DNA from 2 places in the Pseudomonas sp. FW305-E2 genome. Region 1 is predicted to be linked to the other one. Evidence: riboswitches for the same ligand, from Rfam matches in the RefSeq annotation. Region 1 holds a riboswitch; the other holds the start of a gene.

Region 1 (3,874 bases):
AAAGCCACCGTTGGCCGAGGGGTCAATCGGCAGGGCGTTGTAATGGCGCATCAGAATTGGCTGGCCGTAGCGCACCATCAGCAGCTTGGGCGGGAAAGTGCCGTCGAAGGTCCAGAGCGATTTGTGGTTTTGCAGCGGCATGTTCGGATGGAAGCGTGTGTCGATGCCCTTGGTGGTGCCCAGCGTGGTCGGAATGTCGGAGGTCTGGTAGTACAGGCCGCCCGGGGCAAATTCGCCGACGGCATAGTTGTGCATTTGCTTGCGGTCGCGCAGACCGAGGTTGATGCGCGCACCGGCCTGGGCGGTCTTGAACGCTGCCTGCGGGTAGAACTCGGTCCAGCGCTGGTGCGACCAGCCTTTTCCTGGTGGCCGGCCTTCAGCGGGCGAGCCGACCGGCTGGCGGTTGAGGAACATCTCGATCTGCGCCTTCCATGGATTGCGGTCCAGCACGTTGGCGTACTGGGTCGGGAACGGGTACAGGCCGGGTTGCTTGAGAAACGCTTCCAAAGCGCTGCCACTGGGTCCGCTGCGTGCCACCACGTTGGGGTCTTGCGCGGGGGCCGCGCCGAGGGTCGGTACCGGGAAGGTCAGATCGGGCGCCGGCGTGGTCGGGTCGAGCTTCTCTGGCCCGAATTCTTCGAACAGCAACAGTTGCTGGGTGAAAGGTTGTGCACCGAACAACGGGCTGGGTTTGCCGTTGGTAGGGTACTTGTCCGATGTTTGCAGGGCCGGCGGCAGCACGTTGTCGGTGCCTACCGTGTTGCGGTCGCCATACGCGCCATCGGTCAGCTCCAGCGAGCCTTCGTTGGCCTCCGGCATGGTGTTCAGCTCAAGCAAGGCAGCGGTCGGGTCATCCGGCTGGTCGGTGTAGGCCGAAGGGTCGGTCGGCGGTGGCATGCTGTTGTCGTCGAGGGGGGCTGCCATGGCCGTGATCAACCCGAGGCTGATCATCAGTGCCGTGACGGAGGACAGATGGAACACGCGTCTGGACGCGTGACTCGCAGCAGGTGTTTTCATTGGCTTAAGCCTCTTTTGCGGCCTTAGGGCCTTAAGCCATCAATGGCGTTTTGCCCGTTAAATGGCCATCAGCAACAGCTATGCCAATAGATATTTCAGTAATGCTTTGACATACATAACCTTGCAGCGACTGGCGTGCACTCAAAGATGGCGCGTCAAGAATGGGGACAGATACCCATTAGCGGGTCACCATTGCCCACAGTTTGGGGCGTGACAGCCGCGGCGCCCTCGGGTATACCTGAGCGCTACCAAGGGGAGCCCGGCAATGGGCTGAGAAACCGCTGAACGCTGCAGCGCGGTGACCCTTCGAACCTGATCCGGATCATGCCGGCGAAGGGATGGGGCTTGTAACCTGCCTTTTTGCCGGCCTCACTGCGAGGCCAGTCCATGCCAACTTTCAAGGTCTCGCTGTCACCCTCATCAAGGACAGCAACATGACCGAACGTTTCAGCCAGTCCCTGCGCCGCCAGAGCGAGCCGACCTGGTCGGCGGCCGTTGGCCACCGTTTCGTGACCCGATTGTGCGACGGCAGCCTGCCGGACCCGATCATGGTCGACTACCTGGTCCAGGACCACCGTTTCCTCGACAGCTTCGTGACCCTGCTAGGCGCGGCCATCGCCACCGCTGACACGTTTGAAGCCCGCCTGCGCTTCGGCCGCTTTGCCGGGATGATCTGCAGTGACGAGAACACCTACTTCCTGCGTGCCTTCGAGGCCTTGGGTGTCAGCCCGGCGCAACGCAGTGAACCGGCCGATACCGCGCCTACCGCAGGTTTCAAGGCGATCATGCGCGAAGCGGCAGCCACCCGTTCCTACGCAGCGGCACTGGCGGTGCTGAACGTTGCCGAAGGCCTGTACCTGGACTGGGCGCTCAAGGCGCCGAAACCGATGCCGGACAACTTCGTCCATGCCGAGTGGATTACCCTGCATGACAACCCGGCATTCCAGGCATTCGTCGCTTTCCTGCAGGCCGAACTGGACCGCGTCGGCCCGCAGGAGGCCGCATTGGCAAGTGACTTCTACCAGCGCACCGTGGCGCTGGAGCTGGCTTTCTTCGATGCAGTGTACCCGGAGGGCAAATGAGCATGGATATCTTCGAGCGCCTCAAGACAGCTGCCTCGCCACAATGGAACCGCTACGTAGACCATGACTTCGTGCGTCAAATGGGCGAGGGCACGCTAAGCGAGGAAGCGTTCCGGACCTACCTTGTGCAGGATTACCTGTTCCTGATCCAGTTCGCCCGCGCCTGGGCGTTGGCTGCCTACAAAAGCCGCCGCCCGGCCGACATTCGCGCGGCGCAGGCCGGGCTGGCGGCGATCCTGGATGAAACCGAGCTGCACTTGCGCCTGTGCGCGCGCTGGGGCTTGACCCAGGCAGACATCGAGGCCGCACCAGAGCATCAGGCCACGGTGGCATACACCCGTTATGTGCTGGACTGCGGCGCAGCCGGCGACCTGCTGGAGCTGCACGTGGCACTGGCACCTTGCGTGATCGGCTATGCCGAAATCGGCCGGACCCTGGCCGAGCGTATTGGCGACTTGAGCAATCACCCCTACCGCGAGTGGATTGGCGAGTATGCCGGGGAGGGCTACCAAGGGGTGGCCGCAGCAGCGCGCAAGCACCTGGATGAACTGGCGGCGCGCAGCATGACCGAGCAGCGGTTCGCCGAACTGGCAGGGATTTTTGGCCAGGCCTCCAGCCTGGAGGCTGATTTCTGGCAAATGGGGTTGGACGGGACCGTGTAAACCGCCGTGGGCTGGGTGATTACTACCCAGCCCAGGCCCGCTTTGGTGCATGAGCGCCTCAAAATAAGTCGTCACGCACACTCCAGATCGTCAAATCGCAGCTTTAATGTGCACAGTGCATAGGGAATTCTGGGCGAGCAGCCCGATTTCTTCCGGGTGGCGGCGCAGGAAAAAGCGGCCCGCATATTGCTCTTTCCGCTCCCAACTACTCACCCGGAGCCCCGTGCAATGAGCTCACCCAGCGAATTTCCGCTCAGCGAAGCCCCCCAGTCCGCCCGCAAGGGCCTGCTGCCGATCGCGATGGTCTTGTTCAGCTTCACCTTCTTTACCGGCACGATGTTCGCCGGCGGCAAGCTGGGCATGGCATTCAGTTTTGTCGACATGCTGTGGGTGGCTACCCTCGGCAACAGTTTGCTTGCCTTGTATGCCGCAGTGCTGGCCTTCATCGCCTCACGCAGCGGGCTGAATACCGTGTTGATGGGACGCTTCTGTTTCGGTGAAGCGGGGAGCCGGCTCTCGGACTTTCTGCTGGGTTTTGCCGAACTGGGCTGGTATGCCTGGGGTACGGCCACGGTGGCCATCGTGCTGGTCAAGCTGCTGGGGCTGGCGGATGGCTTCGGCATGCCGTTGATGGTGCTGTTCGGGCTGGGTTTCAGCATTACGGCCATCATTGGGTTCAAGGGGCTGGACCTGTTGTCGCGGGTGTCGGTGCCATTGATGTTCGTGCTGCTGTTGGTGTCCATGTACATCGCCACCCGCGATGCCGGTGGCTTTGCCGGCCTGGCTGCAGTCGTCCCGCATGAAACCATGACCTTTTCGGCGGCAGTGACCATGGTCTTCGGCACCTTCGCCAGTGGCGCCACCCAAGCCACCAACTGGACACGGCTGGCACGCAGTGGCCGGGTAGCGGTGATCGCCAGCGTGGTGGCATTCCTCCTTGGCAACGGCCTGATGGTGGTGGCCGGGGCGTGGTGCGCGATGGTTTACCAGCAGGCCGATATCGTCGACGTGATGATGCTGCAGGGCCTGTCGTTCGCGGCCGTGGTGATGCTGTGCCTGAACCTGTGGACCATTCAGGGTCCGACCATCTACAACGTGTCGGCCGCCGCCTGC
Region 2 (3,874 bases), on a different contig from region 1:
AGGCGCTGGTAAGCCTCGCGTACCTGCGAGCTGGTCAGGCCGCCGCTGTAGATCGGTATGTTCAGTTGCAGGCCAACGCTGGTCTGCTCGACGTCGCCGCTGTAGCGCACCCCCAGTTGCGATGGGTTGGTGAAGCCAAGGCTGTCGTTGTCACCCTTCTGGTACTTGGCCACGGCGTCCAGGGTCGGTGCATGCCCGGCCTTGCGCTGACGCAGGGTCTCTTCTGCGGCAGAAACCGCGTAGTTGGTGGCCAGCAGGTTGAGGTTCTGGCGCCCGGCGGTTTCGACCCAGGCTTTGGCATCGTTGGGCGTTGGCACTTGTACCGGCAGGCTATGCACCACGCCCTGGATAGCGGTGTACTCACGGTTGGTCAGGGTTACCAGGGCCTCGAAGGCGTCCTGCACCTGGCGTTCGGCGATGATCCGGTTGGCCCGTGCAGTGTCATAACTGGCTTGGGATTGCAGCACGTCGGTCTTGTCCGAAAGGCCCACGTCGAAACGCTCGTTGGACTGATCCAGCTGGCGCTTGAAGGCGGCTTCTTCTGCCTTGGTGGCGGCCAGATTGTCCTGGGCGCGGAGGACGGCGAAGTAGTTTTGCGCGGTTTGCAGGATCAGGTTTTGCTCGGTCGCCGACAGCTCCAGTGCTGCCTGTTCGTTGACTGCTTCGGCGGCTTGCAACTGGAACCAGCGATCAGCGCGGAAGATGGGCTGAGCCAGGGTCGCGCTCCAGGCGTTGCCGCTGCGATTGGACGTCATGGACGGCTCGTCCAGCTTGGTGCGGGTGTTCATCATCTCGGCACCGGCCGACAGGTTTGGCAGCAACCCGGCGCGGGCCTGCGGCACCACTTCGCGGCGCGCCCCGTAATCGGCGCGGGCTGCAGCCAGGTCGGCGTTGTTGTCCACTGCTTCCTGGTAGACGCTGACCAGATCGGTTTTGACTGTCGAAGGCACGTCCGCTGCCCAGACCACTCCGTTGGACGCACAAGACACGGCTATCGCCAGTGAGAGTTTGCGCAGCATAGAGGCAATCCTTGTACGAAATTTAATTACTGAACTGTTGAGTATCGAGCGATGGGCCAGTGTAGTGCCATGCGCACCCGGCAACAATCGCTCGGTGTGCCTTTCATCATCCGCGCATTTACCTGCTTGGCTTTGCTGACCACTCCAGTCTAGACTGCGCATGTTCTTGTCGGGGTGCCTTGAAGCAAAGGCTGAGATCGCAGAGGTGCGGATCCCGTTGAACCTGATCAGGTTAGCGCCTGCGTAGGGAACAAGATTGCTCGCCTTCCCGGGGAGCCTCTTGTGCCAGGTCCGGGATTGTCACAGCTGCATACAGCTTCAGGCACCCCCATGTCCGGCACTGCACCCAAAGAGGGTGCGTCCGCGCGTTTCAGGTTCACCCCGACATTCCACTGCTAGGAAGCCGTCAGGAGAGCCTGTGATGACCAAACAAGAAAAAGCGATCAACCTCAGCGAATCGGCACAAGTCGATCAGCAGTCCGTGCAACCGTTCCCGCGTTCGCGCAAGGTGTATGTCGAAGGCTCGCGCCCGGACATCCGTGTCCCCATGCGTGAAATCAGCCTGGATGACACCCCGACCGATTTCGGCGGCGAGTCCAACGCCCCGGTGCTGGTGTATGACACGTCTGGCCCGTACACCGACCCCGACGTGATCATCGACGTGCGCAAAGGCCTGGCCGATGTGCGTTCGGCGTGGATCGAAGCCCGCGGTGACACCGAGCGCCTGGAAGGCCTGAGCTCCGACTTCGGTCAGCAGCGCCTGAACGATGCGGAGCTGGCCAAGCTGCGTTTCGCCCATGTGCGCAACCCGCGCCGGGCCAAGGCCGGCGCCAACGTCTCGCAGATGCACTATGCCCGTCAGGGCATCATCACCGCCGAAATGGAATACGTGGCCATCCGCGAGAACATGAAGCTACAGGAGGCCCGCGCCGCCGGCCTGCTGAATGAGCAACATGCCGGCCACAGCTTCGGTGCCAACATCCCGAAAGAAATCACCCCTGAATTCGTCCGCCAGGAAATCGCCCGTGGCCGCGCGATCATTCCGGCCAACATCAACCACCCGGAAGTAGAGCCGATGATCATCGGCCGCAATTTCCTGGTGAAGATCAACGGCAACATCGGCAACAGCGCCCTGGGTTCCTCGATCGAGGAAGAGGTGGCCAAGCTGACCTGGGGCATCCGCTGGGGCTCGGACACGGTCATGGACTTGTCCACCGGCAAGCACATCCACGAAACCCGCGAGTGGATCATTCGCAACTCGCCGGTGCCGATCGGTACCGTGCCGATCTACCAGGCCCTGGAAAAGGTCAACGGCGTGGCAGAGGACCTGACCTGGGAACTGTTCCGCGACACCCTGATCGAGCAGGCCGAACAGGGTGTGGACTACTTCACCATTCACGCCGGTGTGCTGCTGCGCTATGTGCCCCTGACCGCCAAGCGGGTCACCGGCATCGTCAGCCGCGGTGGCTCGATCATGGCCAAGTGGTGCCTGGCGCACCACAAGGAAAACTTCCTGTACACCCACTTCGACGAAATCTGCGAAATCATGAAGGCCTACGACGTCAGCTTCTCGCTGGGCGACGGCCTGCGCCCTGGCTCGATTGCCGACGCCAACGACGCCGCGCAATTCGGTGAGCTGGAAACCCTCGGCGAGCTGACCAAAATTGCCTGGAAGCACGACGTGCAATGCATGATCGAAGGCCCCGGCCACGTGCCGATGCAGTTGATCAAAGAGAACATGGACAAGCAGCTGGAGTGCTGCGACGAGGCGCCGTTCTACACCCTCGGCCCACTGACCACCGACATCGCGCCGGGTTACGACCACATCACCTCGGGCATTGGTGCGGCGATGATCGGCTGGTTCGGTTGCGCCATGCTCTGCTACGTCACGCCGAAGGAGCACTTGGGCCTGCCGAACAAGGACGACGTCAAGACCGGCATCATCACCTACAAGATTGCCGCGCATGCCGCCGACCTTGCCAAGGGCCACCCGGGTGCACAGATTCGCGACAACGCCTTGTCTAAGGCGCGTTTCGAGTTCCGTTGGGAAGACCAGTTCAACCTGGGCCTCGACCCGGACACTGCCCGCGCTTTCCACGACGAGACCCTGCCGAAGGAATCGGCCAAGGTCGCGCACTTCTGCTCGATGTGCGGGCCGAAGTTCTGCTCGATGAAGATCACCCAGGAAGTGCGTGAGTACGCAGCCAAGATCGAGGCCGTGGATGTGACGGTCGAGCAAGGCATGCGTGAGCAGGCCGAGCGGTTCCGCCAGGAAGGCAGCCAGCTGTACCACAAAGTCTAAGCACGCTGGGGCCGCTTTGCGGCCCTTTCGCGACGCAAGGCCGCTCCCACAAGGACCGCGCAAGCCTCGAAGCCTGCGTGGTTTTTGTGGGAGCGGCCTTGCGTCGCGATACGAGGACGAAGTCCTCGCCAGGAACACCAACAATATTGCCGGCGAGCGCCAACCATGACATCACCCAGCCAGTTCTCTCCCGACCATCCAATCCCCATCCAGCAGCGCATTTTCGGTGCTCGCGACCTGTTTTCACTGTGGTTTTCCCTCGGCATCGGCCTGATGGTACTGCAGGTCGGCGCCATGCTGGCGCCAGGCCTGGGCCTTGCTGGCGCCGTGCTGGCCATCGCCCTGGGCACCGGTGTCGGTGTGCTGTTGCTGGGTGCGGCGGGGGTTATCGGCAGCGACACCGGCCTGTCCGCCATGGGCACCCTGAAACTCAGCCTGGGCAGCCATGGCGCGCGCTTGCCGGCGCTGCTCAACTTGCTGCAACTGGTGGGTTGGGGCGCTTTCGAGATTATCGTCATGCGCGATGCTGCCAGCTTGCTGGGGGCGCGAGCGT

What was found. A riboswitch is a leader RNA that binds a small molecule or an ion and turns the genes downstream of it on or off. The one in region 1 is predicted to bind thiamine pyrophosphate.
Region 2: linked by a shared signal. The riboswitch ahead of thiC (phosphomethylpyrimidine synthase ThiC) and the one ahead of AC3WLP_RS14760 (TenA family protein) in region 1 are both predicted to bind thiamine pyrophosphate.

Annotation. Positions count from the first base shown of each region.
Region 1 is NZ_JBYSYE010000017.1:30,775-34,648, forward strand. It holds gene AC3WLP_RS14755 (Ig-like domain-containing protein) at 1-1,017, opposite strand, end outside; TPP riboswitch at 1,259-1,373, shown strand; gene AC3WLP_RS14760 (TenA family protein) at 1,452-2,099, shown strand; gene tenA (thiaminase II) at 2,096-2,761, shown strand; gene codB (cytosine permease) at 2,990-3,874, shown strand, end outside.
Region 2 is NZ_JBYSYE010000003.1:184,905-188,778, reverse strand. It holds gene AC3WLP_RS04775 (TolC family outer membrane protein) at 1-1,019, opposite strand, end outside; TPP riboswitch at 1,180-1,286, shown strand; gene thiC (phosphomethylpyrimidine synthase ThiC) at 1,441-3,321, shown strand; gene cytX (putative hydroxymethylpyrimidine transporter CytX) at 3,487-3,874, shown strand, end outside.